DNA from 3 places in the Janthinobacterium sp. 17J80-10 genome. Region 3 is predicted to be linked to each of the others. Evidence: predicted binding sites of a transcription regulator. Region 3 holds the regulator's gene; each other region holds the start of a gene.
The links. The regulator LexA, encoded in region 3, represses DNA repair genes until DNA is damaged. The targets are predictions, from matches to a motif close to ACTGTATNNNNATACAGT.

Region 1: the regulator LexA is predicted to act here: its motif matches at 5,495-5,512, upstream of imuA (translesion DNA synthesis-associated protein ImuA).
Region 2: the regulator LexA is predicted to act here: its motif matches at 1,341-1,358, upstream of dinB (DNA polymerase IV).

What each region holds. Positions count from the first base shown of each region.
Region 1 is NZ_CP035311.1:2,194,190-2,200,973, reverse strand. It holds gene EKL02_RS09990 (error-prone DNA polymerase) at 49-3,243, opposite strand; gene EKL02_RS09985 (DNA polymerase Y family protein) at 3,274-4,767, opposite strand; gene imuA (translesion DNA synthesis-associated protein ImuA) at 4,700-5,458, opposite strand; gene EKL02_RS09975 (hypothetical protein) at 5,598-6,659, opposite strand; gene EKL02_RS09970 (MFS transporter) at 6,701-6,784, opposite strand, start outside.
Region 2 is NZ_CP035311.1:1,096,755-1,103,538, reverse strand. It holds gene trmB (tRNA (guanosine(46)-N7)-methyltransferase TrmB) at 1-121, shown strand, start outside; gene dinB (DNA polymerase IV) at 126-1,289, opposite strand; gene EKL02_RS04940 (hypothetical protein) at 1,446-2,252, shown strand; gene EKL02_RS04935 (DEAD/DEAH box helicase) at 2,289-3,524, opposite strand; gene EKL02_RS04930 (RNA methyltransferase) at 3,549-4,580, opposite strand; gene recQ (DNA helicase RecQ) at 4,614-6,437, opposite strand; gene EKL02_RS04920 (undecaprenyl-diphosphate phosphatase) at 6,437-6,784, opposite strand, start outside.
Region 3 is NZ_CP035311.1:2,943,442-2,950,225, reverse strand. It holds gene EKL02_RS13240 (RNA methyltransferase) at 1-334, shown strand, start outside; gene lexA (transcriptional repressor LexA) at 519-1,190, opposite strand; gene rpsF (30S ribosomal protein S6) at 1,428-1,796, shown strand; gene priB (primosomal replication protein N) at 1,814-2,128, shown strand; gene rpsR (30S ribosomal protein S18) at 2,115-2,399, shown strand; gene rplI (50S ribosomal protein L9) at 2,427-2,879, shown strand; gene EKL02_RS13210 (PAS domain-containing sensor histidine kinase) at 3,018-4,472, shown strand; gene EKL02_RS13205 (response regulator transcription factor) at 4,469-5,101, shown strand; gene EKL02_RS13200 (hypothetical protein) at 5,104-5,298, opposite strand; gene EKL02_RS13195 (acyl-CoA synthetase) at 5,574-6,784, shown strand, end outside.

The DNA of each region.
Region 1 (6,784 bases), 750 kb from region 3:
GGAAAAACGACGCCATGACAGCCGGTATCTTTTGAAGAACGGACTTATCTACGCAAAATCCCGGCTTTGCGTAGATAACGCCCCCAGCCACGCCGACAGATCCACCAACCGCTTCGCCACCAGGTGCCGCACTTCATTTTCGCATTGCCACACGCCATATACCCCCAGCAATGAAGCCCCCAGCACCTCCCTGCGCTGCCTTTCCACAAGGTCCGGCCAGAGAATGACATTGACGGTGCCGGTCTCATCTTCCAGCGTCATGAACATGACCCCATTGGCGGTTTGCGGGCGCTGGCGCAAGGTCACGATGCCGCAGGCGCGCGCCGCCTGGCGATTGGCAAAGGTATTCAGCACCTCGGCCGGCAGGAAGCGCTTTTTGTAAAGCATGGGGCGCAGCAAGGCCAGCGGATGACGTCCCAGAGTCAGGCCCAGCGTGCGGTAATCGGCGACGATGTCCGCAGCTTCCGGGGGCGCCTGCAGCTCCATGCCTGCACTCCCCGGCTCCTGGGGCGGTGCCTGCCGCAACAGGCCCTTGTCAGGCGCGGCGACCACGGCTTGCCAGAGCGCCTGGCGGCGATGCCCGGCCAGTTCGCGCAAGGCATTGGCTGCCGCCAGCGCCTGCATCTCTGCGCGGCTCAATTCCGCCCGCAGCGCCAGGTCGGCGGCATCGGCAAAGGGCCGGATGGCACGTGCCTCCTCGATGCGCCAGCCAGCCTCGCACGACAAGCCCTGCACCAGGTTCAGGCCGAGGCGTACCGCAACCGGCCCGGCCAAGGCGTCTTCCGCCATCGGCTCCAGTGCGGCTTCCCATCCGCTCACCATCACATCCACGGCAAGCACCGCGACGCCATGGCGCTGCGCATCCTGCACCAGTTGCGAGGGCGAGTAAAACCCCATCGGCTGGCTGTTCAGCAAGGCGGCGAGGAATGCTGCCGGTTCATGGCATTTCAGCCAGGCGCTGGCATAGGCGAGCAAGGCGAAGCTGGCCGAGTGGCTTTCCGGGAATCCGTATTCGGCAAAGCCCTGCACCTGGCGGAAAATCGCCTCGGCAAATGCCTCCGTATAGCCGCGCTCGTGCATGCCGCGCACCAGCTTGTCATGGAAAACCGAAAGGTCGCCCTTGCGCCGCCAGGCCGCCATGGCGCGACGCAGCTGGTCTGCTTCGCCGGGCGTAAAGCCGCCGGCCAGCATGGCAACCTGCATCACCTGCTCCTGAAAAATCGGCACGCCCAGCGTGCGCGAGAGTGCCTGCTCGACTTCCGGGCCAGGATAGCTGACCGCCTCCAGTCCCTGGCGGCGGCGCAGGTAGGGATGCACCATGTCGCCCTGGATGGGCCCGGGGCGCACGATCGCCACCTCGATCACGAGGTCGTAAAAGGTACGGGGCTTGAGGCGCGGCAGCATGCTCATCTGCGCCCGGCTCTCGATCTGGAATACGCCTACCGTATCGGCGCGGCAGATCATGCGATACGTTTCCCGGTCTTCGGCGGGAATGTCCTGCAGCTCGAAGGATTCGCCGCGCCGCGCCGCGACCATCGCCAATGCACGGCGGATCATGGAAAGCATGCCAAGCGCGAGGATATCGACCTTCATCAGCCCCAGCGCATCGAGATCATCCTTGTCCCATTGCACCACGCTCCTGTCCGCCATGGCGGCATTCTCGATCGGCACCAGGCGCGACAATTTGCCCCGCGAAATGACGAAGCCGCCAGGATGCTGCGACAGGTGGCGCGGAAAACCCAGCAGCTTTTCCGCCAGGGTGCTCCAGTGATGCGCAATGGCCGAGTGCGGGTCGATGCCAGATTCCGCCAGGCGCTTGACCAGGTCCTTGCGGCTGTCCCACCAGCGATGCGCGCGCGCGGCCTGGTCTACCAGCGCCGCATCGACGCCGAGCGCCTTGCCGACTTCGCGCAGCACGCTGCGCGGGCGATAGCTGATGACCACCCCGGTGAGTGCCGCGCGCAGGCGGCCATACTTGTTGTAGATGTACTGGATGACTTCTTCGCGGCGCTGGTGCTCGAAATCCACATCGATGTCGGGCGGCTCGTTGCGCTCCTTGGAAATGAAACGCTCGAACAGCAGGTTGCCGCGCACCGGGTCCACTTCCGTGATGCCCAGGCAATAGCACACGGCCGAGTTGGCAGCCGACCCCCTGCCCTGGCACAGGATCTGGCGGCTGCGCGCGAAACGCACGATGTCATACACGGTCAGGAAGTACGCTTCATAGGCCATCTCGGCAATCAGCGCCAGCTCGTGCTCGATCTGCTGCTGTACCGTTGCCGGAATCCCTGCGGGAAAGCGCCAGCGCGCGCCGGTCCAGGTCTGGCGGCGCAGGTAGGTGGCGGGTGTTTCTCCCGGCGGCACCACTTCTTCCGGGTATTCGTAGCGCAATTCATCCAGCGAAAAGATGCAGCGGCGGGCCAGCGCGACGCTTTGCGCCAGCGCCCCCGGCGGATAGATATTGGCCAGGCGCAGGCGCGCGCGCAGGTGCTGCTCGGCGTTCGGCGCCAGCGCATAGCCGCACTCGGCGACCGGCTTGCCGATGCGGATGGCCGTCAGCGTATCCTGCAGGGGCTTGCGGGAACGTACATGCATGATGACGTCGCCGGTGGCCACCAGCCCAAGGCCGCAGCCGTGCGCCGCCGCTTCGACTGCCTGGCGGTGGCGGGCGTCGCGTGCGCCATGCAGCAGCGTCAGGGCAATCCAGGCGCGTCCCGGAAAAGTCTCTTTCACCCAGGCCGCCTGGGCGGCGATGCGTTCGGCAGCACTGCCGTGCTCGGGCGCGAGCAACACCAGGCAATCGGGCAATCCGCGCAGGTGCGCCAGCGGCGGCGCGGGAACACTGAAATCCTCCGTCGTCAGCAGGTAGCTGCCCTTGGCAACGCGGGTGCGCGCCAGCGTGATCAGCTCGCACAGGTTGCCGTAGCCTTCGCGGTTTTGCGCCAGCACGGTCAGCCTGCAAGCCGGACTGCCGTCGGCATGGTGGACAGTGAACTGGCTGCCGATGACCAGGTGCAATCCCAGCCTTTTGGCTTCCGCATGGGCGCGCACCACGCCGGCCAGCGAACATTCGTCGGTAATCGCCAGCGCCGTATACCCCAGGGTGGCGGCGCGCGCCACCAGTTCGTCCGGGTGCGAGGCGCCGCGCAAAAAGCTGAAATTGGAAGCGCACTGCAGTTCGGCATAATCCGGCAGCGCTGGCGGCATGGGCGATGCCGGCGCTTGGGGGACGATGGGCGGCATCACCATGGCTGTGCTCGATCCGGGAGGGAATCAGGCAAACAGGCCGTGCAGGAACCAGCGTTCCTCGAGGTCGAAGCGCTCGCGATAGATCCAGTAGCAGGCAGCCTCGGCATCCATGGCGATGTAATAGTCGCGCACGGCCAGGGCACTGTCCCACCAGCCGCATTCGATGCGCTCCGGCCCGGCCAAGAGCGTCAGCGGCGAGCCATAGAAAGGCCGGTGCTCGCGCACCAGCAAGGCCACCGGTGCCGCCATCAGCCAGAAGGGCCGCTCGGCATCCGGCGCGCTTTCCGCAGGCTTGCGCTGCCGCAGCACCCCTCGGGCCGCGCTTTGCCAGGCATTGCCGACTTCCGGCCGGTAGTCGGCCACGGGCGCCGGCGCCAGCACCGCATCCTCGCCCAGCCGGGCAGCCAGCAATTCCAGCAGGCGGCGGTAATCGGCAGGCGTGCCGCCAGGCTCTGGAAACAGCGAATCGCTCGGCGGCGCCAGGGGCGACAGTTGCGTTGCTTCCAGGCGCATGGCGATGGCGGGCGCGGCCAGCACCAGGCGCGCCATCTTTTCCTTCAGCAGTTTCAGCAGGTGCTCTTCGCGCCAGGCGGCTTCAGCCAGGAGGATTTCAAGCGGCGTGGGCGCAACGGCTGCGCGGCCGCGCTCATGTTCGATCAGGAAGGTGAAGCGCGTGATCGCCAGATGCCGCGCCACCAGCCAGCCGGTCATTTCGGCCAGCAGGCGGCGCGCGCCGAACAGCAAGCCTTCGGCATGCTCGATACGGTCCGGCAGCTCCAGCCTTCTTGAAAAAGCCGGCGGCGCTTCGATCCACTCGAACAGCTCGGCGGCATCGCCATAAGCCTGGTCGAGTTCCTCCAGAACCTGCTTGCCGCAACGCCGCTGCAGGCCCGCGCGCGGCAGCTTGCGCAAGTCGCCCAGCGTGGCGCAGCCGATGCCGGCCAGCAGTTGCGCATGCGCCTGCGCTGCCGGCAAAAGGTCGAACGGCACGGCATTTAGGGTGCGGCACAGGCTGGCCATTTTCAAGGCACTTTTCAAGGACAGGCCCGCCCTGCCCTGGCCGTGATGGGCGCCGGCGCGCGCCAGCAGCCAGGCGCCATGGGCAGTAGGCGCCATGGCGATGTGCGGCGTAAAACCCAGCGCCGCCACGGTATCGCGCGCGCGCCGGCAGATCGCGCGCGGCCCGCCGAACAGGCGCAGGCTGGCGCCCACCTCCAGCAGCAGGCCGGCATCGTCCGCCAGCGCCAGGTGCGGGGTGTATTGCAGCAGCGCCAGGGCCATGCCTTGCAAGGCTTCCTGCTCGCCGCAGGGAGTGCGTTCGAGCAGGTTTGTGCCGGGGGCAATCGCTAGCACGCCGCCGCGGCGCATGCCCAGACGCACACCCGCCGCCAGGGCTTCGGGCGTTGCCGCCAGCACGCGGTCGCGCTCCAGCACGGCATGCATGCCCGGCTCAGACCAGCGCGGACGCAGGGTTTCGAGAGGCAATAGCGGCAGGTGCATGCCGATCCACAGGCGCATGATGGCTCGACCGCACGGATGAAGGGTTGAATGGAATGGTCGCAGCAGGCAGCGCAAGCGGGATGAACAGGCTGTCTTCGCGCACCGGGCCACGGCGCTTGATGATATGGATGTCGATGCCGGCGCGCGCAGGCCGCAACGCCAGCCGCAATGGCGCGGGCGAGGCATCCTGCGCGCCAGCCAGCGGGCGCAGCAGCCAGAACACGGCATCGCCGGCCTGTGCCGCCAGATGCAGGCGGCGCAACGCTTCCGGGCGGATGTGCGTTTGCCAGAACACCAGCGCGCCGCAACTGCCGTTGCGCAGGATTTGTTCGACGCTCCACAAGGCATCGGCGCTGCGGTCGGCCTTCACCCACAGCAGCCGCTCAGCCGGCAAGCCCCAGCCTGCCCAGGCGGCGATCTGCGGCGCATGCGGCGGCTGCACCAGCGCGATGCGGCGGCTTTGCGCGATCGACGCCAGGGCCGGGCGCAGCAGGCGCATTTCGCCGATGCCGCACTGCTGCGGCAGCAATTCGATCAGGGCGGACTTCGGCCAGCCGCCGTCAGGCAACTCGGGGTCCAGCGCGGCATGGCCGCTGGCCACGGCGTCGGCACGGTGCGTCGCCATTTGCGTGGCGCGCCAGACGGCATGCGACAAGGATGCGGCGGATATGAAGTCTTGTGCGGCAGGACCTGCTGCGCAGAGTGACATGGCGACCTCCCGGTGGTGGTAAGGGAGCACCATTGTACTGTATATATATACAGTTAAAGAAGGGGTAAATATTTAAATCGAAATATCCATATTTAACATTCCGCTTGTTGAGCAACAGCGGGATTTTTAAATGAAGCGTTTAACGCAGGATAGCAGGCGAAGCTGCATTTTCCAGCCATAGCTGCGAAGAGTTTTGCGGCTGCCTTATATCAATTTGCCGCAAGTCTGTTTTGACGCCCATCATGCGCGGCGAATTCAATTCATATACCAGGGTATGGTTGTCCAGCCACTCGATCTGGTCATCGATGCTGCGGCTTTCCTGAAAAACCGTTTCCCTGCCGCTGGCAAGATCCAGTACGGCCGGCGCCCAGCCTGTCTTGCCCTGCCGCTTCTTGAATGCCAGCTTGCTGCCATCGGGGGATACCGAAGGACATTCGATATCCGGCCGGAGCAAGTCGATGCGCCGCGCGCTGATGCTGCCCCTGGCGAGATAAGGCTTTTCCTTGATGGCCGCCGTGACATAAAACAGGTCCGGATTGCGCGGATCGAAACTCACGCCCCAGAGATTCATGTCCTTGGAACTGATTTGCACGTTGTTTTGAAAGATATTCCAGTTTTCCAGCGGCGGCATGCTGAGTCTGCGTTGCCGCAGATCGATGACCAGGGCCTGGGTGGCAAAACTGGCCGCGCCATAAGCGTGACCGGCGATAAACACGGTACTGCCGGCGTGCGTGGCGTCAGGCGAAACACGGGCCCGGCTGACGGCCATTCCCATCGGCATCTTGCCAGAAAACACTGTCTCCAGCCTGAAGTCGGTCACGGCGTAAGTCAGACCGGCACCGACGCTGCCTTGCTGCGGCGTGCCGAGACAGAAAATGCTCTGCCGCGCCAGGTGCACGCGTTCGCACGCGAGCGTGGTGGGGCGCCGTTCGAGAATCTTCTTGCTGATCGGATCGAAGCGCACCATGTCGACGCGCACCGGCGCATCCTTGCCGGCATTGCGCACCAGGGCAAAGCCGGGACGGGTGGCATAGGGGCGCAGGTCGCTCACGCTGCCGGCCGCAGGCGTCGCCGCATGTGCCATGCCGCCTGGCCCCATGCTGAATGCGACGGCAGCAATGGACGCCATGCCGCGCAAAGCCCACCTCCGCAGCGCGCGCAAGAGCACGGCCACAGGATCGCGGGATGGTTTCTTTTTCATTGATTGCAAAGGCATCATTCGATATCCGCTTCGTCGCAATTTCATGCGGCGCTTGCGCCCTGCCCGAGCTTGCGGGCCACCAGCACCGTCAGGCAAAGCATCGCCAGCATGGCAATGCCGAACCA
Region 2 (6,784 bases), 1.8 Mb from region 3:
CTTGCAAAATACGGCCGGGAATTACGCCGAACGTCCCGCCTACCGGCCCAATACCAAGTTCGAGAAGCGCGGCATCAAGCTCGGCCACGGCGTCTGGGACCTGGTGTTCGTCAAACGCTAGAAACTCACTCGCCGAAAGCAAACGCCGTCTGAACAATACCGGCGTTTGCCTTGACTGCCTCCGGCCGGGAAAGCGCCCCCACCCGCACGCCAAAAAGCCGCAGGCGCTGCTCCAGCGGCACCCGGCGCAGGCACTCGCCGGCCGCGCGGCGAATGCCTGCCGCATCGGCAGTCGGCTCGGGCAAGGTGACATCGCGGGTCACGGTGCGGAAATCCGCATAGCGCAACTTGATGCCGATGGTGCGGCCGACGTAGTTCTTGCGGCGCAAATCCTCGGCTACCCGCACGCACAATTCCGTGAAGATGCGCGAGAGGGTGTCGCGGTCCTGACGGGCATGCAAGTCCCGCTCAAACGTGGTTTCGCGGCTGATCGATTTCGGTTCCGACCGGGTGACAACGGGCCTGTCGTCACTTCCCTGCGCGACCTTGCATAGCCACTGCGCATAGCTGAGGCCAAAATGCGCCTGCAGCAGATCCGGCTCGGCCCGGGCCAGTTCGGCGATCGTGCCAATGCCGAGCGCCTGAAGTTTTTCTCCGGCCTTGGGGCCGATGCCATTGATCTTGCGCACCGGCAGCGGCCAGATGCGGCCCGGGATATCGGCATGGGAAAGAATGGTCACGCCGTCCGGTTTTTCGAGGTCGGAGCATATCTTGGCCAGCAATTTGTTGGGCGCCACGCCGATCGAACAAGACAGGCCTGTGGCCTCGCGCACGGCCTGCTTGATGCGCAAGGCCAGCGCGCGCGTGTCTTCGGCAATATCGCCCAAGTCGATGTAGATTTCATCGATGCCGCGATCTTCGATATGCGGCGCAATCTGCGCCACCGCCTTCTTGAAGAGCCGTGAATAATGGCGATAGGCGTCGAAATCGACCGGCAAAATAATGGCCTCTGGCGCCAGTTGCGCCGCCTTCATCATCCCCATCGCGGAAAACACGCCCAGCGCACGCGCCTCGTAAGTCGAGGTCGTCACGACCCCGCGCCCGGCATAGTCGCGCAGCCGGGCAAAGCGGCGGGTACCGTCCGGCTGCACTTCGGGCCGGTCCACCGAACGTCCGCCGATGACGACCGGCATGCCGCGCAATTCCGGATAGCGCAAGAGTTCGACCGATGCGTAAAAGGCATCCATGTCGAGATGGGCAATGCGGCGAACGTCAGGCGGCAGATGCATCGTTTGAAGGCAGTAAGATGAACCAAGCAAAATCGTGACGCCACCGATTATACTGTATATAACAACAGGTCATCGCCTGAAATTCCAGTGCGCCATGCGGCGCAAATCCGCAGCCGTGTGTACACTACGCCGCTACCGATTTATTTACGCAACACCATGACCCTTACCATCAACGAAGACCTCCGTGCCTACATCGATCCGCTGACCGAAGACGAATACGCCGCGCTGGAGCGCAGCCTGCTCGCCGAAGGGTGCCGCGATGCCCTGGTGCTGTGGGGCGACCTGCTGGTGGATGGCCACAACCGTTATGGCATTTGCCAGAAACACGGCATCCCCTTCAACACCATCCAGAACCAGACGTTCAAATCCATCGACGATGTGCACCTGTGGATGATCGACAACCATCTCGGGCGCCGCAGCGTCTCGGATTTTCAGCGCGGGGTGCTGGCCTTGCGCAAGAAAGAAATCGTCGCAGCGCGCCTGGCACAGACCCCGTCGCCGTCGGCCAAGCCTGCCGGCGCCGATACCACAGCCAGGCCCGTGTCGGACCCGCCATGGACGAAGCGCGAGGTCGTGGCAAAGGCGGCGCGGGTGAGCAGCGCCACATTGGGCCAGATCGAGAAAATCCAGAAAACGGCCACGCCCGAACTGGTCAGCGCGGTCAAGTCGGGGATGATTTCGATTAATGCCGCCGCTACCGTCGCTTCCCTGCCCGAGGAAAAGCAGGTCGCAGCGGTTGCCGGCGGCAAGAAAGAATTGCGCCAGGTGGCGCGCCAGGTGCGCGAAGCCCGCTTGCCGCCCAAGCCGGCAGCGGAGCCGCCTCCCGACGACGCCTCGCCCGATCAGCTCGAAATCCATCGCCTGACGCAAGCCGTCGCCGAACTGACTGAAGAGCGCGACCAGCTGAAAAAGAAGGTGCAGCACCTGACCATTGCGCTTGCCGAGGCACGCGGCGGGCAATAGCCCCCAACGCCTGCCGGATGCGCCATCAGTAAGCGGTTACTTCGCCGGGCGTCCCGGGCCGAACTTGGGCTTCTTCGGCTTCTTCGGCTTTTTCAGCACCTGCCCGCGCCCATCCGTCATGGGAACCCGGTGGTCCGGCTCGAACTCCGGCACGTCGATGCGCACCAGGGTCTGGCGGATCAGGGTTTCGATTGCCGACAACAATTGCACTTCATCGGCGCAGACTAACGACACCGCCTCGCCGGTGGCGCCGGCGCGGCCGGTGCGGCCGATACGGTGCACGTAATCCTCGGCGACGATGGGCAAGTCGAAATTGACCACTTGCGGCAAATCGTCGATATCAAGCCCGCGCGCGGCCACATCGGTTGCCACCAGGACTTGCACCTCGGCTGCCTTGAAGCGTTCCAGGGCGCGCAGGCGTGCCGGCTGCGGCTTGTCGCCGTGGATCGAATCGGCGCTCACGCCTTTTGCTGCAAGGGTATCGACCAGTTGCTCGACCCCCTTGCGGGTCTTGACGAAGACCAGCACCTGGCCCCAGCGCTTTTTCTTCAGCAAGTGCAGGAAGAGCTCGGGCTTGCGCTTCTTATCGACCGGCACCAGCCATTGCTTGACGGTTTTCGCCGCCGCGTTGCGCGGACTGACCTCCACGCTGACCGGGTCCACCAGCAGCGTCGCCGCCATGGTGCGGATGGCATCCGAAAAGGTCGCCGAAAAAAGCAGGGTCTGGCGGCGCTTCGGCAAGGCCTCGAACACGGCGTTGAGCTCGCGCGAAAAACCCAGGTCGAGCATGCGGTCAGCCTCGTCCAGCACCAGCGTCTGCAATTGCGTGAACTTGACGGCGTTCTGGCGGTACAGGTCGAGCAGGCGCCCGGGCGTGGCCACCAGGACGTCCAGCCCTTTGCGCAGTTTCATCATCTGCGGATTGATGCTCACGCCGCCATAGGCCACCGCCATGCGCAAGGGCACATGCGCGCCGTATTCACAAAAACTCTGGTAGACCTGTTCCGCCAGTTCGCGTGTCGGCACCAGCACCAGCACGCGCACGCAATTGCTGGCCACTTGCGGGCCTTCCATGGTCAGGCGCTGCAGCAGCGGCAAGGCAAAGCCGGCGGTCTTGCCGGTGCCGGTCTGCGCCGCCGCCATCAAGTCACGCCCGGCCAGGATCACGGGAATGGCTTGCACCTGCACCGGCGTGGGGGTTTTGTAGCCGAGCGTATCGACAGCGCCCAGCAGCGCGTCGATCAGGCCAAAGGAGGCGAAGGTTGCAGACATACTCAATCAGTCAAAAAAGAAAAATCACAGGGCATGAATCTTGATGGTCGGCGTCTGCGCAGCAATCGCCCTGGCCCGCAACTGGCCACAGCCGCCATCGACCTCTTGCGCCGCCGAATCGCGCAGCTTGGCCAGCACGCCGCGCTGGTGCAGCACGCGCACCATGGCACGCGCGCGTTCCCATGAGGGCCGCTTGAAGTGTAGATCCGGGATGGTGTTATAGGGAATCATGTTCAGCACCGCATGCTTGCCTTTGAGCAGAGCCACGATCCCGTCGATTTCATCCTCGCCATCGTTGATGCCTTCCAGCAGGGTCCACTGATATTGCACGGGATAGGCCGTGGCGCGGCCATAGGCTTCCGCCAGGTCCACCAGTTCCTGAGGCGTCAGACGCGGCGCCCGCGGCAGCAATTGCTCACGCAACGCCGGCTTGGTGGTATGCAGCGACAGGGCCAGTGCCGGCTTGACCTTGCCTTGCGGCAGGCGCTCGAATACGCGGGCATCGCCGACCGTCGAGAACACCAGGTTCTTGTGACCGAGGTTGCCTTCCGTGCCCAGCAACTGGATGGCTTCCAGCACGTTGTCGAGGTTGTGCGCGGGTTCACCCATGCCCATGAACACGATTTTCTTGACCACGCGCTGCTGGCGCGCCAGGGCCACCTGGGCGACGATCTCGCCGCTGGTGAGCTGGCGGATCAGGCCGCTGCGCCCGGTCATGCAAAACTGGCAGCCGACGGCGCAGCCAACCTGGCTGGAAACACAGAGCCCGTCGCGCGGCAACAGCACGCTCTCAATCGTCTGGCCATCCGCAAGGCTCACCAGCAGGCGCGCCGAACCCTCCGCCGTCTCGTGGCAAGACAGGAGGCGCACCATGCCGCGCAATTGCGTATCGATTTCCGGCAGCGCCTCGCGCAGCGTCAGCGGCAGATAATCCTTCGGACGCCGCCGCCCCTGGTCATAGGGGCGTGCCTGCAGCCAGTCGCGCAGCACGCGCTGCTCGTGTTCCGGTCGGGCGCCCAGGGCACGCAGGCGCTGGCGAATGAGGTCGATTTCCATGGGAACAGCCAGGATTGCGATAAAGGTGAGAGCTTAGGCCAGTTCGGCCATCAGCGCGATGATTTCCTCGCCATAGGTTTCCAGCTTTTTCTCGCCGACGCCCGAGACATGGCGCAAGTCATCCAGCGAGGCAGGCCGGGCCTTGGCGATTTCGCGCATGGTGGCATCGTGAAAAATGACATAGGCTGGCACATTGTGCTTGCGCGCGGTCTCGACGCGCCACCAGCGCAGCTTGTCGAATACCGTCTGCTCCTGCGTCGACAGGTCGCTTTCCACATAGCCTTTGGGCTTGACGCCCTTCTTGCGCTGGCTGACCGGTTTCTGGTATTCGCGCAGCAGGATCTTTTGCGCGCCGCGCAAGACCGGCCGCGCCGCATCGGTCAGCTTCAGGGCATTGAAGCTGTCGTGATCCACCGTCACCAGGCCCAGGGCGATGGCCTGGCGCAGGATGGCGCGCCATTCGGCGTCGCCACGCTCGGCGCCGATACCGAACACCGAGAGCTGGTCATGCTGCCATTGCTTGACCTTGTCAGCCTCGACGCCGCGCAGCACATCCATCACGTGCATGGCGCCGAAGCGCTGCTCGGTGCGGTAAATCGCCGACAGCAGCTTTTGCACGGGGACGGTGGCATCGAAGGACACCGGCGGATTCAGGCACGTGTCACAGTTGCCGCAGGCGCTGGCAGGCTGGCCGAAATACTCCAGCAGGCGCACGCGCCGGCACGACAGGGTTTCGCACAGGCCCAGCATGGCATCGAGCTTGGCGCCCTGCACCCGCTTGAAACTGTCGTCTGCCTCGGATTGGTCGATCATGCGGCGCTGCTGCACCACGTCCTGCAAGCCGTACGCCATCCAGGCGTTGGCGGGAGCGCCATCGCGGCCGGCGCGGCCGGTTTCCTGGTAATAGCCCTCGATGCTTTTGGGCAGGTCGAGATGGCAGACAAAGCGCACATCGGGCTTGTCGATGCCCATGCCGAAAGCAATTGTCGCCACCATCACGATGGCATCTTCGCGCAGGAAGCGCGCCTGGTTGGCGCTGCGCTTGGCCGTCTCCATGCCGGCATGGTAAGGCAAGGCGGCAATGCCGCTGGCATTCAGGAATTCGGCGGTTTCCTCGACTTTTTTGCGCGACAGGCAATACACGATGCCGGCGTCACCCGCATGTTCGCTTTCGATGAAATCGAGCAGCTGCTTGCGGGCGTTGACCTTTTCGACGATCTGATAACGGATGTTGGGGCGGTCGAAGGAAGAAACGAACTGCAGCGCTTCCTGCAACTGCAGGCGCTCGATGATTTCCTCACGCGTCTGCTGGTCCGCCGTGGCGGTCAACGCAATGCGCGGCACGGCGGGGAAGCGCTCGTGCAAGACCGACAGCTTGATGTACTCCGGGCGGAAGTCATGTCCCCATTGCGAAACGCAATGTGCCTCGTCGATGGCGAACAGGGCGATCTTCGAGGCTTCCAGCAATTCCAGGCAGCGCGGCGTCATCAGGCGCTCCGGCGCCACGTACACCAGGTCGAGCTCGCCGCGGCGCAACTTGCGCTCGGTCTGCACCATTTCATCGAAGCTCTGGGTCGAGTTCAGGTAAGCCGCGCGCACGCCGACTTCAGCCAGCGCATCGACCTGGTCCTGCATCAGGGCGATCAGCGGCGACACCACCACGCCGACGCCGTCGCGCAGCAAGGCCGGGATCTGGTAGCACAGCGACTTGCCGCCACCGGTGGGCATCAAGACCAGGGCATCACCGCCGAGGGCAACCTGCTCGACGATCTCGGCTTGCTGGCCGCGAAATGCCGGATAGCCGAATACGCTATCGAGAATGTGCTGCGCGCGTGCGCGTATGCCGGACTCTTCCATCAATGCGACCAGTCCACCCAGCCCTGGAATGCCGTCACGAGAATCACCACGCCGAAAACGATGCGGTACCAGGCAAAGAAGGTGAAATCATGCGTGCTGATATAGCGCAGCAGCCAGCGCACGCACAGGAAGGCCGATACCAGCGCTGCCACGCCGCCAAGGCCAAACAGCGGCAAGTCCGCCGCCGACAGCAGGGCGCGTTCCTTGTACAGCGAATAGATCGAGGCGCCAAAGAGCGTTGGCAAGGCGAGGAAAAAGGAAAACTCCGTGGCGGCCTTGCGCGACATGCCAAACAGCATGCCGCCGATGATGCTGGCGCCGGAACGCGACGTGCCCGGGATCAGGGC
Region 3 (6,784 bases):
GATCAACATTCCCGCCAATCCCGATTATTCCTCGCTCAATCTCGCGCAGGCGGTACAGGTGCTCGCCTATGAAGGCCGCATGGCGGCCACCGACGGCAAGCTGGCGGCAAGCGGCATCGGCTTCAAGGGGGAAGCGGCCAGCGTCGAGCAGATCGAGGGCATGTATGCCCACCTCGAGCAGGCACTGGTGGCAATTGATTTTCTCAACCCGGACAGCCCCAAGAAGCTGATGCCGCGCATCAAGCGATTATTTTCACGGACAGCGCTGGAAACCGAGGAAGTCAACATCCTGCGCGGCATGGCGCGCCAGATATTGGCAATGAAGAAATCCTGATAAAAATATGCCGCTCCGGCGTGGATTCCCTGGGAAATCCGCAGGCATCCCGCGCCAAGTGAGAGGGGAAGCGCAAAATGCCTGCATCGCTGGAACGGCACTAAAAAACGATCATGAATCGTTGCTGGTTGGACTGTTGAATCTAATCAATAGTTCCTATTTGCAGGTGTTTTAATTCCAAATATTAATTCCAGTTACGCAGCAATCCGACCGCCAGGCCTTCCAGGGCAAAGTCTTCCTGGTCGGGATTGACGCGGATCGGCTTGAAATCCGGATTTTCCGGCAGCAGTTCAATCACCGCCCCGGTTTTCTGGTAGCGCTTGACAGTGACATCGTTGCCCAGCCGGGCCACGATGATTTGGCCATTGCGGGCGGCATCGATTTTTTTCACGGCCAGCAAATCGCCGTCGAGGATGCCGGCATCGCGCATCGACATGCCGCGCACCTTCAGGAGGTAATCCGGCTTGGCGGCAAACAGAGCCGGATCGACGTTGTAGGTGCTCTCGATGTGTTCCTGCGCCAGGATCGGCGAGCCTGCGGCGACGCGGCCGACCAGGGGCAGGCTCAATTGCATCAGTGCCGGGTGGGGCAGCGCCATTTGCGCGGGACGGCTGCGTGCCGGCCGGGCAGCGCTGCCCGTGCCCTGATCGCGCAGGCGGATGCCGCGCGAAGTGCCGGGCGAGAGCTCGATGGCGCCCTTGCGCGCCAGCGCCTGCAAGTGCTCCTCGGCGGCATTGGCCGAGCGAAAACCCAGTTCGGCGGCAATTTCGGCGCGGGTCGGCGGAAAACCGGTATTTTCAATGGCTTCGCGGATCAGGTTGAGGATTTGTTCCTGGCGTGCGGTTAATTTCAGCATGGCGGCAATCCGGATGTTGGGGGGAGGTGCGCTGTTTGGATAAACAGTCTGTATTTTTATACAGTGGACGGGCGAATGCAAGCCTTATTTGCATGTAATTCTGTTTAGAAACTTGGGTAAGGGCTTGAAAGGCTTGAGTTTTCTTTCAATACAAGGCAAAATCTTGGGTTTTCCTCTTCCCACACTCGTCTTGACGCCGAGGTGGGCAATTCGTCAATCTGTCCATAAGGAGATTACATGCGTCATTATGAAATCGTATTTATCGTGCATCCGGATCAAAGCGAGCAAGTGCCCGCCATGATCGAGCGCTACAAAGGTATCGTTACCGCCCGCGGCGGCAAGATCCACCGCGTGGAAGACTGGGGCCGCCGCCAAATGGCTTACCAGATCGACAAGCTGGCCAAGGCACATTACGTTTGCCTGAACATCGAGTGCGACGCCGAGACCCTGGCTGAAATCGAAACCGGCTTCAAGTTCAACGACGCTGTCCTGCGCCACCTGACCGTGCGTCTGAAGAAGGCTGAAACCACGCCGTCGCCGATGATGAAGGCCGTGCAGAAGGAAGACGCCGCCAAGAGCCATCGCAGCGAAGCGCCTGCCGCGTAATTGACGAAGCAAGGGGCGTGAACCGGTTCGAACTGCAAGCCAGCATTGCCGAGCGCGACGTCATGCGCTACACACCGGCAGGCATCCCGATCGTGAATGGCAAATTGCTGCACACATCGAGGCAAATGGAAGCAGGTGTGGAAAGGCTGGTTGAATTCGAAATTGCCGCGCTTGCCGCGGGCGAGATTTCGGGAAAATTCAAGCAGGCTGAACTAGGTGAAACATACCAGTTCGGCGGTTTCCTGGCACGCAAGAACCGTAATAGCAAAAGCCTCGTGTTTCACATACTTGATATCAATACAGATTTAGGAGCCAAAAATGGCATTCGGTAAAAAATTCGACAAGAGCAAGCTCAAGGAAAAACGCAAACAGCAGAACCCGCTGTTCAAGCGCAAGAAATTCTGCCGCTTCACCGCCGCCGGCGTTGAGCAAGTGGATTACAAGGACGTCGACACCCTGAAGGACTTCGTCCAGGAAAACGGCAAGATCATGCCGGCACGCCTGACCGGCACCCGCGCGCACTATCAGCGCCAGGTGGATACCGCCATCAAGCGCGCACGCTACCTCGCCTTGCTGCCGTACACCGATCTGCACAACGCGTAATTGACGACCGAGAATTAGGAGAAAAACATGCAAGTCATTCTGTTGGAAAAAGTCGTCAATCTCGGCAACCTCGGTGAAGTCGTCAAGGTCAAGGATGGTTACGCCCGTAACTTCCTGATCCCGCAACGCAAGGCCCGCCGTGCTACCCAGGCCGCGATCGCCGAATTCGAAGCCAAGCGCGCCGAGCTGGAAAAAGCCGCTGCCGAGAAACTGGCGGTATCCCAGGCACAAGGCGAGAAGCTGGCCGGCCAGACCGTCCAGATTTCGCAAAAGTCCGGTGTCGATGGCCGTCTGTTCGGTTCCGTCACCAACCACGACATCGCCGAAGCCCTGACCAAGCAAGGTTTCCCGGTCGAGAAAGCGCAAATCCGCTTGCCGCAAGGCCCGCTGAAGATCGCTGGCGAACACGCCGTCGCAGTTGCACTGCATACCGACGTCGTTGTCGATATCACGGTCAACGTGGTTGGCGAGCACGCCTGATCGGCCTGTTCAGCTTGCCTGAATCAAAAAGCCGGGTTCGCCCGGCTTTTTTTCGTCCATCGATGCCATTCACGCCGGCATGGACGGCGCGCCAGCTTTTGGTTATCTTGATTGCCATCGTTAATTTTTTAGCCTGCCATGTCGCCTTTGACCACGCCGCCTGCCGTCGAACCGGAATCTGAACTGCAGCGCCTGCGCGAGGAAAACGACATGCTCAGGTCGCTGGTGCGCGACGCGCCCGTGGCCTTTGTCGCCTTGGACCTGCAGCGCCGCGTCAAGCTGTGGAACCATGCCGCCGAACGCATTTTCGGCTGGCGCGAAGAGGAAGTCATCGGCAAGCCGCTGCCGCATGTGCCGGCCGCCAGCGAACAGACCAGCCGCGAGTTGTACCAGCGCTCGGTGGCAGGCGATTCGCTGCGCGACATCGAACTGGACCGCATGACCAAGGCCGGACGCGCGGTGCGGGTGAGCCTGTCCACGTCGCCGCTGCGCGATATCGCCAACAATATCATCGGCATGGTGGGCGTGTACGACGACCTTGACGACAGCACGGCGCCGGAAATCCCGTTTCGCGGCCTGGTGGAACAATCGCTGGTTGGCCTGTACATCATCCAGGATGGCATGTTCCAGTACGTGAACCCGCGCTGGGCCGCGATGTTCGGCCGCACGCAACAGGAAATGGCACCGGGTCCGGTGGCCGATTTCATCTCGCCGGAGGACCGCGCCACCGTGCTGGGCAATCTCGACAAGCGCATTTCCGGCGAAATCTCGACCCTTTTTTACCACTTCAAGGGCTTGCACAAGGAGGGCCGCACGGTCGAGATCGAGGTGCAGGGCACGCGCTTCCAGTATCGCGGCCGGCCCGCGGTGATCGGCGTCGGCATCGATGTCACCGACGCCCGCCTGCGCGAACAGGAGATCGCGCGCTCGCAGGAGCGCTTGCGCGAGTTGTCGCAGCATCTGCTGACAGTGCGCGAAGAACAGCGCAGCCAGCTCGCGCGCGAGCTGCACGATGTCCTGGGCGGCACGCTCACCGCCCTGAAGATGGATATCGGCTGGCTGAAAAAGCACACGACAGAAACCAGGCTGGCGGCGCGCGCCGATACCATGATGGAACTGGTGCGCGACGCCATCGATACAGTACGCAAGATTTCAGCCGAGTTGCGTCCCGGCGTGCTTGACAACCTGGGTCTGCTCGACGCGATCGAATGGGAAACCGGGCGCTTTCGCGAGCGCATGGGCATCGAATGCACGCTGGCCATGCACGCGGGGGCGCTTGAAATCGGCGAGGCGGCGGCCATTGCCATCTTCCGCATCTTCCAGGAAGCGCTGACCAATATTGCGCGGCACGCGCAAGCCACACGGGTCGACATCGATGCAGTCCTGGCCGACGGCGCGCTGCTGCTCTCGGTGCAGGACAACGGCAAGGGCCTGGACAGGACGGCGGCTGACAACCGCAAGTCCTTCGGTTTGACCGGCATGGCCGAACGCGCCCGGCAGTTCGGCGCCACGCTGGAAATTACCGGCGAGCCCGGACACGGTACCCGGGTAATGCTGCGCTTCCCGCTGGACAAGAATGAGGAGAAGGAATGATCAAGGTGCTGATTGCCGATGACCACAAGATTTTTCGCGCCGGGGTCAAGCGGCTGATCGAGGAAAGCCAGGATATCGAAGTCGCCGGCGAGGCCAGCGACGGTTTCGACGCGATCGCCAAATTGCGCCAGCAAGACTGGGATGTCGTGCTTCTGGACATTAACATGCCCAATAAAAGCGGCCTCGATATCGTGCGGCAAATGAAACTGGAAAAACCCAGACTGCCCATCCTGATTCTGTCGATGTACCCGGAAGAGCAGTATGCCGTGCGTGCGCTGAAGGCGGGGGCTGCCGGCTACCTGACGAAGGATAGCGAATCCGAGGAGTTGATCGCGGCTATCCGCAAGGTTGTCAGGGGCGGGCGCTATGCCACGCCGGCGCTGCTGGAAAAGTTGCTGTTCGAACTGGACGGCGAACGCGACGTGCCGAAGCACCATGCCCTGTCCGAGCGCGAGCACCAGATTTTCGAGCAGATCATCCAGGGCAAGTCATTGACCGAAATCGCCGAGGCGATGTCCCTCTCGGTCAAGACCGTCAGCACCTACCGCACGCGGGTGCTGGAGAAAATGCACATGGAAAACAATGCCGAGCTGATCCATTATGCGATCCAGCACGGCCTCAGCAATTAAGCCTACAGGACGGGCAGCTGGTGATGCTTCTTTTTGACGGACATGCCGCCCCGGGTCTTGCGGATCTTGAGCGTGCCTTCTCCCTTGACGTCGACGCAAACTTCATCCGTCGTGCTCAGCACGCCCGCCAGGCGCAAGTGTCCATACAGTACGCGATAGTGCATTTCTTCGCGGACGATGATGATGTCGGAATCCATTTCTTGCCCAAAGCTGAAATAAGTGAATCTGCCTGGCCAAGCCCAGGCGCCAATTGATCTTTCCATGATAGGAAAGATTTGTGACAGCGCGATGAAGATTTCGTGACATCGCAATGAAGCCGCCTGCCTTGGCGTGTAGGAAAATTCTTTCAAGACGCGCTGCATCCTTCCTACAGGATCTTTAGAACCTTCCGATATTTTCCTCTTTTGCCCTGCCGTATCCTCCCGATCATCCGCACTATTCCAGGTGCCAAGACCAAATCAAGGAGACAACGATGCAGCGCGAAGAGATCAATCCCTACCAGCTCGGCCTGGAACGCAATCCGGCCAATCACGTAGCGTTGTCGCCGCTCTCCTTCCTGCGCCGTGCCGCCAGGGTCTATCCGCAATATCCCTCGGTCATCGATGGCGCGCGCCGCTTTACCTGGAGCGATACGTGGACACGCTGCTGCCGGCTGGCTTCGGCACTGCAGCAGCTCGGCGTGGGCCTGGGCGACACCGTGGCAATCATGGCGCCGAATGTCACCGCGATGATGGAAGCGCACTTCGGCGTGCCGATGACCGGGGCGGTGCTTAACACGCTCAATGTCCGCCTGGATGCCGAGACCCTGGCTTTCATGCTGCGCCATGGCGAAGCCCGTGTGCTGATCACCGACCGCGAGTTTTCCGGCGTCATTGCCAAGGCGCTGGCGCTGCTCGAGCACAAGCCGGTAGTCATCGATATCGACGATCCCGAATACCAGGGCGGCGAGTTGCTGGGAATAATGGATTATGAAGCGCTGCTGGCGACAGGCGACCCGGCGTTCGCGTGGGAATTGCCTGCCGACGAATGGCAGGCCATCAGCCTGAGTTATACCTCGGGCACCACCGGAAACCCCAAGGGGGTGGTGTACCACCATCGCGGTGCGTACCTGAATGCGCTTGGCAACGTGCTGGCCTGGAACATGGCGGCGCACCCGGTCTACCTCTGGACATTGCCGATGTTTCACTGTAACGGCTGGTGTTTTCCGTGGACGATTGCGGCTGTCGCCGGCACGCATGTCTGTCTGCGCCGCGTCGACGCCAAAGCGATTTTTTCGGCGATCCGCGAACACGGCGTTACCCATTTCTCCGGCGCGCCGATCGTGCTCAATGCCCTGATCAATGCGCCGGAAGAAGTGAAATTCCGCGTTGCCGGCCGTGTCGTCGAATGCACCACCGGCGGCGCCGCGCCGCCCGCTACCGTGATCCAAGGGCTGGAGTCGCTGGGCATGAACGTGACCCAGGTGTACGGCCTGACGGAAGTGTATGGTCCGACCGTCAGCTGCGCCTGGAACCGCGAATGGGATGCGCGGCCAGCCGCTGAACGGGCACAGATCAAGGCGCAGCAAGGCGTGTGCTACCACATCCAGGAAGACCTGATGGTGGCCGACCCCGAAACCCTGCAGCCATGTCCGGCGGATGGCCAGACCATCGGCGAAGTGTTCATGCGCGGCAATGCCGTGAT